3 linked regions of the Thiosocius teredinicola genome follow. The protein of the gene in region 1 binds, or shares a complex with, the protein of each later gene. Links are inferred from orthologs where the notes say so. Each region holds a gene or a part of one and is shown in the gene's direction. Other genes may lie near its edges.

Region 1 (3,168 bases):
GCACTCGGAAGGTTTTGTGGCCGAGATGGTCAAGGCCCTGCAACACGGCACAATTGATGATTTCAAGCGCAAGATGCGCTCGGTTAATGCCTTACTGATCGATGATGTTCAATTCTTCGCCGGCAAGGAACGATCGCAAGAAGAGTTTTTCCACACCTTCAATGCGCTGTTCGAGTCGCAGCAACAGATCATCCTGACGAGTGACCGCTTTCCGAAAGAAGTCGACGGTTTGGAAGACCGCCTGAAGTCGCGGTTCGGTTGGGGATTGACTGTTGCCGTGGAACCGCCGGATCTGGAGACGCGGGTCGCCATTCTCAAGAGCAAAGGCCAACAACTGTTCGGTGTTGAACTACCCAACGAGGTCGCGTTCTTTATCGGCAAGCGGGTGCGGTCGAACATCCGCGAACTGGAAGGAGCGTTGCGCCGTATCGTGGCCAACTCGCAGTTCACCGGTCGCGCGATCACGATGGATTTTGCCAAGGATGCGTTGCGCGACATGATCGCAGCGCAAGACAAACTCGTGACGATCGACAACATTCAACGTACCGTCGCTGAATATTTCAAGATCAGAACGTCGGACCTGCTGTCTGCAAAACGCAGCCGTACGATTGCACGCCCTCGCCAGGTAGCGATGACCCTCGCCAAAGAACTTACCAATCACAGCCTGCCTGAGATCGGCGAAGCATTTGGCGGGCGCGACCACACAACGGTACTTTATGCCACGCGCAAAATTGCTGAGTTACGCGAGACCGACCATCGGGTTGCCGAAGACTATAACAACCTGTTAAGAACCTTGAGTAATTGATGTGTGCGACAGTTGAGGCAAAATCAAAGAACCGATTGAGCCAGAGTTATCCACAATAGGCACACAGGGTTGAATAGCATCCATCACGTTGTTTTGGGTCACGAAATTATCACTTAACCTATTGATTTAATTAAGTAAAAATAGGTTTTCCACAGTTGGCAGCTGTGCTTATAACAATAGTAATTTCTTAATAAAATCTTATTTTAACTATCAACCAATGGGGAATCAGTCGGATGAAGATCAGCGCAAACCGAGATGATCTGCTCAAACCCTTGCAGCAGATCGTCGGCGTGGTCGAGCGCAGACAGACGCTCCCGATCCTGGCCAATGTGCTGATGGTCGTGAAAGACAATCGATTGTCGTTGACGGCTACGGACCTCGAAGTCGAATTGCGGACCCATACGTTGGTGGACTGCAAAGGCGAAAGTGAATTCACCTTGCCGGCACGTAAGCTGATGGATATCTGCAAGGCACTGCCGGACTCCGCAGGTATCACGCTCGAGGTAGAGAGTGACAAAGCCACGCTGAAGTCGGGTCGGGGACGTTACACACTCGGGATGCTACCCGCGCAGGACTATCCAAGTATCGAGCCGGCCAAGGCGAGTGACACATTCAAACTGCCGGTTGGCGTTATGAAACGTCTGATCGATAAAACGCAGTTTGCGATGGCACAGCAGGATGTTCGCTACTACCTCAATGGTCTGCTATTGGAACTGAGACCTGGGCGGGTGAGGGCGGTCGCAACGGATGGCCATCGACTTGCGCTGTGTGACGCGTCTTTCGACGATGATTCTGAGATCGACACGCAGGTGATCCTGCCGCGTAAAGCGGTCATCGAGCTTGGTCGATTGCTGGATGATTCAGACAGTGAAGCAACGTTCGAGATCAGCAACAGCCACCTGCGGGTTCATCTCGATCACAGTAGTTTCACGACCAAGTTGATCGATGGTCGTTTCCCCGACTACGAGAGGGTCATGCCGAACGGTCAGACCACCATCATGCTGTCCGAAAAAGACACGCTTAAACAGGCGTTGACCCGAACAGCAATCTTGTCGAACGAAAAGTACCGGGGCATCCGTTTCAGGTTGAGCAAAGGCCTGCTGCATCTTCAGGCACATAATCCCGAACAGGATGAGGCCGAGGAAGAAATCGAGGTGGACTACGATGGCGAGGAGATGACGATCGGATTCAACGTTGGCTATTTGCTTGATGTGCTCGGCGTACTGGATGGAGACGAAGTGCAGATGGCGGTCATTGACTCGAATTCCAGTAGCCTGATTACGCAGAAGGATTCAGCGGAATGTCGGTACGTTGTCATGCCTATGCGTCTGTAGGCCTAGTCGCCGTGACGCAGCAAGTAGCATCGAAGAGAAAGGGGCCAAGTCGGCCCCTTTTTTGGTGATGCGGCGAGAATGCTCCGATGTGGATCAATTCACTGAGTATTTCTGACTTGAGGGTTATTCGGTCGCTCGAGCTCCGACCACGCGAAGGGATTAACTTTGTGTGTGGGCCGAATGGTGCCGGCAAGACGACGATCCTCGAAGCGATTTATCTGGCAGGTCGTGGACAGAGTTTTCGCCACCAGGACGCCGGGCCGATGATTAGAAATGGGTCCGACGATGCGACGATTGTCGTGAAGATGGTGGGAGCAGGCGGTCGGCAGGCCATTCTTGGCGTTAGGCGCAGCGCGAAAAATGTTGAATGCCGTTTGAATGGCGAGAACGTTTCGAAGCGATCAGGGCTGGCGATGGCCTTGCCGGTGCAGTGGATTGGCTCGCAGCCTCAGCTGCTGTTGAGTATGGGACCAGAGGTTCGGCGTCGGTTTTTGGATTTGGGAGTGTTCCACGTGGAACATTCTGTGTATTCCGAAGAGGCTAAGGGATACCAACGCGCTCTACGGCAACGCAACGCCGCAATCAGAATGAATCAACCCGAATTGGTGCGGATGTGGGATGAGCCATTGGCAACAGCAGGCACCGCCATCGACCGTCTTCGACAATCCTTTTTGGAGTTATGGGCGCCTAGGGTCCGCGACATCCTAAGCGAATGGTTGGGCGGCCTTGATGTTTCGTTTGTCTACCGTCGTGGGTGGAATAGACAACAAGATTTGCTGGAAATCTACCGCACCAAACGCGACACCGATTTCAATCTGGGCTACACCTACGCGGGCCCGCACCGCGCAGATATCGAGATAAAGGCCGTACAGGGTTTGGCTGAAAAGACGCTATCGCGTGGCCAACAGAAACTGCTTGTTCTAGCAATGAACATGGCGATGCTGGACGTAGCGAAGTCGCGATCAAGCGAGGTGCCTGTTCTGTTGCTTGATGACCTCGCTGCGGAGCTGGACAAGGGTAATCAAGAAC
Region 2 (3,023 bases), 2.2 Mb from region 1 along the record:
ACCGTATGACGCGTTAATTCTGGCCTCGATCGTCGAGAAGGAAACCGGCCAGGCCGGTGAGCGAGCGCAGATCGCCGGGGTATTCACGCGACGGCTGCACAAGGGGATGCTGTTGCAGACGGATCCGACCGTGATCTATGGCATTGGCGAGAGTTTCGATGGCAATCTGCGTCGCCGCGATCTGAAGCAGGATACGCCGTACAACACCTATGTGCGTGCCGGTTTGCCGCCGACGCCGATCTGCATGCCGGGCCGCGGTGCACTGCGAGCAGCGGTCAATCCCGCCGATGGCAAAGACTTGTATTTCGTCTCCAAGGGCGACGGCAGCCATGTGTTCTCGGCGACGCTGCGGGCGCACAACGCGGCGGTCCGCAGATACCAGTTGAAACGATGAGTGACGATGCCGTGTTCATCACCGTCGAGGGCGTCGAGGGCGCCGGCAAGACGACCTGTCTCGGACTGATCGAGCAGAAGATCCGTGACAGGGGCCGTGATCTGCTGGTAACGCGAGAGCCGGGCGGAACGCCGCTCGGTGAAGACCTGCGTACGTTGTTGCTGGGTCACCGCCACGACGGGATGGCCGACGATACCGAATTGCTGCTGATGTTCGCGGCGCGCGCGGAACATCTGCATGCCAAGATCGAGCCGGCGCTGACGTCGGGTAGCTGGGTGCTGTGCGATCGATTCACGGATGCGACCTATGCCTACCAGGGGTATGGGCGCGGTATCGATCTGCAGCGAATCGCGGCGCTGGAAAACTGGGTGCAGGGCGAGCGGCGGCCGGACCTGACGATCCTGATGGACCTGCCGGTTGAGGTGGGGCTGGAAAGGGCGGGCAAACGCTCGGCGCCGGATCGGTTCGAGAGCCAGGCATTGGCTTTTTTTGAACGCGTCCGGCAAGGCTACCTGGCGATGGCGGCAGACCAGCCGCAGCGTTTCCGGGTTATCGACGCCGCGAAACCGTTGGCGGACGTGACCGCTCAGATCGCGTCGGTTATCGACGCGTTCTTCGCAGATTCGGCCTCATGACGAGTGCGCAAGTCTTTCCCTGGCACGATGTCCAATGGCAGCAGCTGGCAGCGGCTCGCCGCAACGGGCGCCTGCCGCACGCCATTTTGCTGTCCGGTGCCGCCGGGCTGGGCAAAGCGGCATTCGCCAGGCGTCTGAGCAATGCCCTGGTATGTACGCATCCTGATGACGCCGGCGACGCCTGTGGACGGTGTTCGGCGTGTCGCCAGGCGAGCGCGAGCAGTCATCCCGATCAGCACCTGATTGCCCCGGAAGAGGCGGGCAAAATGATCAAGATTGGTGCGATCCGCGAATTGTCTTCGAAGAGCGTTTTGGCGGCCCAGGACGGCGGCTATCGGGTGTTCACGATCGATCCGGCCGAGGCGATGAACCGCGCCGCGGCCAATGCGCTGCTAAAAACGCTGGAAGAGCCGGTGTCGCGCTCGCTGCTGATCCTGGTCAGCTCGTCGCCGCACCGCCTGCCGGCGACGATCCGCAGTCGTTGCCAGACCCTGGCGTTTCGTACCCCGGATGCCGCCATGGCGACGGCGTGGCTTGGTGAGCGGCTCGATGCCGGCGCGGTCGATGGCTTGCTCGCCATCAGCGGCGGTGCGCCCGTCCGGGCCCTGCAGGCCGCCGAAGAAGACTGGCTGGGGCAGGGCGAGCAGCTGTGCGGCGAACTCGCGGCACTGCGGGCGCGCAAAAGCCATCCCCTGCAAATCGTTGAAGATTGGCAAAAACGGCCGCTAACCCTGTTGATCGATAGTCTTAAGCGTTGTATCAGCGATCTGATTCGCCTGGGCATGGGGTCGGAAGGCATCCGTTTGTTCCATCCGACACTGCACCGTCAACTGCATAGCCTTTGTCAGGGCATCGACTTAGGATTATTGTTCGGGTTTAACGACGACCTGCTGGCGCTCGAACGCGCCGCGTCGAACAATTTGAATGAGCAGATGCAGCTGGAACACTTGGTAAACCGCTGGCTGCAGATAACGCGTCCTGGAGGCCAATGACATGTCGGTGCCGAATCTACCGCGCGCACGTCAGGGAATATTGTCACTGACGATCAAAGATAAGAATGCGCTGTATGCGGCTTACATGCAGTTCGTCAAGAACGGCGGATTGTTCATCCCGACCACCAAGAAGTACAACATTGGTGACGAGGTGTTCATGCTGCTGAGCCTGATGGAAGAGGCCGAGCGCCTGCCGGTGGCAGGCCGGATTATCTGGATCACCCCGGTGGGTGCAGAAGGCAACCGTGCGGCCGGCATCGGTGTGCAGTTCAGTGACCAGGACGGCGGCATGGCCCGCAACAAGATCGAAGGTTATCTCGCAGGTGCGTTACAATCGGATAAGCCCACGCACACGATGTAACGCCTTGCAATGCTGGTTGACTCACACTGCCACCTCGACCGGGTGGATCTTGCGCCGTATGACGGCGATTTCTCCAAACTGATTCAATGCACCCGCGACGCGGGTGTTTCGCATATGTTGTGCGTATCGATCGATCTCGAGTCGTATCCGGCGATGCTGTCGCTGGTCGAGAAATACGACGATGTCTCGGTCTCGGTCGGCGTTCACCCGAACGATTTTGACCGGCGCGAACCGGATGTCGACGAACTGGTCGCATTGGCCAGGCATCCGAAGAACGTCGCGATCGGCGAGACCGGTCTCGACTATTTCCGTACCGAAGGTGATCTGGACTGGCAGCGCGAGCGCTTCCGCACGCACATTCGCGCGGCGCGTGAGGCACGCAAGCCGCTGATCATCCACACCCGCGACGCGCGCGAGGATACGATTGCGATCCTGCGCGAGGAGCAGGCCCAGGACGTCGGCGGCGTCATGCACTGTTTCACCGAGACCTGGGAAATGGCAAAGGCCGCGCTGGATCTGAACTTCTATATCTCTTTTTCCGGCATTGTAACCTTCAAGAATGCCGAGGAACTGCGAGAAGTTGCAGCCCAGGTGCCGCTGGACCGCCTGTTGATCGAGACCGATTCGCCTTATCTTGCGCC
Region 3 (2,892 bases), 1.6 Mb from region 1 along the record:
GCGCCGGTCTGTTCGATCACGAGGAAGAAGGTCTGCTCGACCCCGCCGCTCGCGCCGTCGAAGCCGCTGGCTGCCGGCGGTGTTGGCCCTTGATCGGTGCAGCCGTGCAGGCTGGCGACCACGGTCAGGCCGAGGCTGCCGGCGATCGAATAGGAGAGGGCTTTCTTGATGTGGCGCATGCGTGATCGTCCTGTACTGCATCGAGAGTTTCGGCGCGACAGTTTACGGGATTGTGTATTGAGCGTCCCACGGCATGCCTGGGGAAATGCCGACCGCGCACTGCATCGACGGCATTGCACGATGTGCTTACGTCGACGGCTCGATTCGGGCATAATTCGCGGTTCAGTGGCGGACCCGTTGGTCTCCCGCGACAATAGATTGTGAACCCGGTCAGGCCCGGAAGGGAGCAGCCGCAGCAGTTGATTTGTGCGCCGGGAATCGCTGGCGGGGCCGCCGCCCTTCATTTCCCCCTCGTCTGTCGCCGGATTCCTGTCGTCGCCTGTTGCCTTGGGTTAGACTTGGCCGAGCCTTCAGTCGGATCTCGTTATCGCCCGGATGTCTTACCAGGTACTCGCCAGAAAATGGCGCCCACGCAGTTTCGCCGAGATGGTCGGTCAGGAACATGTGGTGCGCGCCTTGAGCAACGCGCTCGACAACGACCGCCTCCATCATGCCTATCTGTTCACCGGCACCCGCGGGGTCGGTAAGACAACGCTGGCGCGCATTCTGTCGAAATCGCTGAACTGCGAGACCGGCGTGAGCGCGACACCGTGCGGCGAGTGCAGTGTGTGCCGCGAAGTAGACGAGGGGCGTTTTGTCGATCTGCTCGAAGTGGATGCCGCGTCGAAGACCGGCGTGGATGACACCCGCGAGCTGCTCGAGAACGTGCCGTATGCGCCGGTTCGCGGACGCTACAAGGTGTACCTGATCGACGAGGTGCACATGTTCTCCGGACACAGCTTCAATGCCTTGCTGAAGACGCTCGAAGAACCGCCGCCGCATGTGAAGTTTTTGCTGGCAACGACCGACCCGCAGAAGGTGCCGGTTACGGTGCTTTCGCGTTGCCTGCAGTTCAATCTCAAGCGTCTGCCCGTCGAACAGATCGAAGGACAGTTCAAGCATATCCTCGACGCCGAAAAGGTCGATTACGAGGCGCCGGCCTTGGCGGTGCTGGCGCGCGCGGCCGACGGCAGTATGCGCGACGGACTGAGCCTGCTCGACCAGGCGATCGCGTTCGGTGGCGGCGCGGTGAAGGGCGACGAAGTGCGCGCGATGCTCGGCGTGGTCGCGACCGAGCGTCTGCCCGGCATGGTCGATGCCGTCTACCGCGGCGATGCGCAGGGCGTGATGGCCGAGGTCGAGGCGGTAGCCGAACACGCGCCCGATTTCAGCGGGTTGCTGCGCGAGCTGCTGACCGTGTTGCACCGTATCGCCGTGCTGCAGCAGGTGCCGTCGGCCGCACAGGCCGGGTGGGGCGATACCGAGCGCTTGCGGACCCTGGCCAAGTCGATCCCGCCGGAAGACATACAGTTGTATTACCAGATCGCGCTGGTCGGACAACGCGATCTCCCGCTGGCGCCGGATGCGCGCAGCGGTTTCGAGATGGTTCTGCTGCGCATGCTGGCGTTCCGGCCGGACGCTGCCGGAGTTGGTGCGGATGGCGCAGCGGGTGCGCGGGCGCAGCCTGCGAATTCACCGACGCGACAGCCGCGAGCTGCACCGCCCGCGTCTGCCCCGGCCGCTGCGACGGCTTCGGTCGCACCGGGCGTCACCGAACAGCCGTCTGAACAGGCGATGGAAAAGCCATCGCAAGCGGCGCCGCGCGCGAAGGTCTCGCTGGATGCCGGCGACATGGCCGACTGGCACGGCTTCGTGCTCAAACTGGGCCTGAAAGGCATGGCCGCGCAGCTCGCCAACAACTGTGCGTTCGACCGCCTGGACGGCAAGCAGCTCTGCCTGCGGGTGGACAACGCGGGTGCCGGAATGATCGGCAGTCTCGCCGAACGCAGGCTGCAGGAGGCTGTCGAATCAGCCGTCGGCCAGCCGATCGTGCTGCAGCTCGAGGTGGGGGATCTGCCTGCGGAAACCCCCGCCCAGCGTGACGCGCGTGAGAAAGTCGCGCGCCAGAAAGCCACCGAGGCCGACATCTCCGCCGACCCCTTGGTGTTGGGCATGCAGGATACATTTGACGCCGAAGTCGTGCCGGATTCGGTTCGGCAGCTGGATTAACGCAACGCGAGAGGTTTTGTGATGAAAGGACCTATGGGTAACCTGATGCGCCAGGCGCAGAAGATGCAGGCCGACCTGCAGAAGGCGCAGGAAGAACTGGCGAATGCCGAAGTCACCGGCGAAGCGGGTGGTGGCATGGTCAAGGTGACCATGAACGGTCGCCACGAAGTGCGTCGCGTGCAGATCGACGACAGCCTGATGGGAGACGACAAGGAGATGCTCGAAGATCTCGTTGCCGCGGCCTGCAACGATGCGACGCACCGCATCGAGGAGCACACCAAAGAACGTATGTCGGGAGTGACTTCGGGGCTGAATCTGCCGCCGGGTATGAAGTTGCCTTTCTAAGTACTTGACTTAAAAAGATATGGCAGATAAATCGCTGCTTGATGCGCTGATCGAAAGTTTACGTTGTTTACCAGGAATCGGCCCTAAGTCCGCGCAGCGTATGGCTTTTCATATCTTGCAGCGTGACCGTGCCGGGGGTGCGAAGCTGGCCGCGATCCTCGGCGAGGCGGTGCAGTCGATCGGTCACTGCCGAACCTGCAGAACACTGACCGAAGACGAAGAATGCAGTCTGTGCCGCAACCCGGATCGCGACGACAAGCTGCTGTGCGTGGTCGAGAATCCGTCTGATGTTGTTGCGCTCGAACAGGCGACTGGGTT

Evidence for each region.
Region 2: the proteins of dnaN (region 1) and B1781_RS10625 are in contact, whole or in part, in a cryo-EM structure (PDB 8GIZ), measured with the Escherichia coli proteins. The link is inferred for Thiosocius teredinicola from one-to-one orthologs.
Region 3: the proteins of dnaN (region 1) and dnaX are in contact, whole or in part, in a cryo-EM structure (PDB 8GIZ), measured with the Escherichia coli proteins. The link is inferred for Thiosocius teredinicola from one-to-one orthologs.

The regions. Positions count from the first base shown.
Region 1 is NZ_CP019936.1:728-3,895, forward strand. The notes cover bases 146-3,088. They hold dnaN (DNA polymerase III subunit beta), read left to right. Parts: upstream 146-1,038; coding sequence 1,039-2,139; downstream 2,140-3,088. Other genes in these bases: dnaA (chromosomal replication initiator protein DnaA), read left to right, coding at 146-805; recF (DNA replication/repair protein RecF), read left to right, coding at 2,226-3,088. Also shown: more of dnaA, read left to right, coding at 1-145; more of recF, read left to right, coding at 3,089-3,168. UniProt on the Escherichia coli protein: Confers DNA tethering and processivity to DNA polymerases and other proteins. Acts as a clamp, forming a ring around DNA (a reaction catalyzed by the clamp-loading complex) which diffuses in an ATP-independent manner freely and bidirectionally along dsDNA.
Region 2 is NZ_CP019936.1:2,206,191-2,209,213, forward strand. The notes cover bases 24-3,023. They hold B1781_RS10625 (DNA polymerase III subunit delta'), read left to right. Parts: upstream 24-1,025; coding sequence 1,026-2,021; downstream 2,022-3,023. Other genes in these bases: mltG (endolytic transglycosylase MltG), read left to right, coding at 24-394; tmk (dTMP kinase), read left to right, coding at 391-1,029; B1781_RS10630 (PilZ domain-containing protein), read left to right, coding at 2,023-2,382; B1781_RS10635 (TatD family hydrolase), read left to right, coding at 2,392-3,023. Outside these bases: more of mltG, read left to right, coding at 1-23. UniProt on the Escherichia coli protein: Part of the beta sliding clamp loading complex, which hydrolyzes ATP to load the beta clamp onto primed DNA to form the DNA replication pre-initiation complex.
Region 3 is NZ_CP019936.1:1,607,512-1,610,403, forward strand. What follows is about bases 24-2,892. They hold dnaX (DNA polymerase III subunit gamma/tau), read left to right. Parts: upstream 24-555; coding sequence 556-2,229; downstream 2,230-2,892. Other genes in these bases: B1781_RS07835 (hypothetical protein), read right to left, coding at 24-179; B1781_RS07850 (YbaB/EbfC family nucleoid-associated protein), read left to right, coding at 2,248-2,574; recR (recombination mediator RecR), read left to right, coding at 2,594-2,892. In the rest of the region: more of B1781_RS07835, read right to left, coding at 1-23. UniProt on the Escherichia coli protein: Part of the beta sliding clamp loading complex, which hydrolyzes ATP to load the beta clamp onto primed DNA to form the DNA replication pre-initiation complex.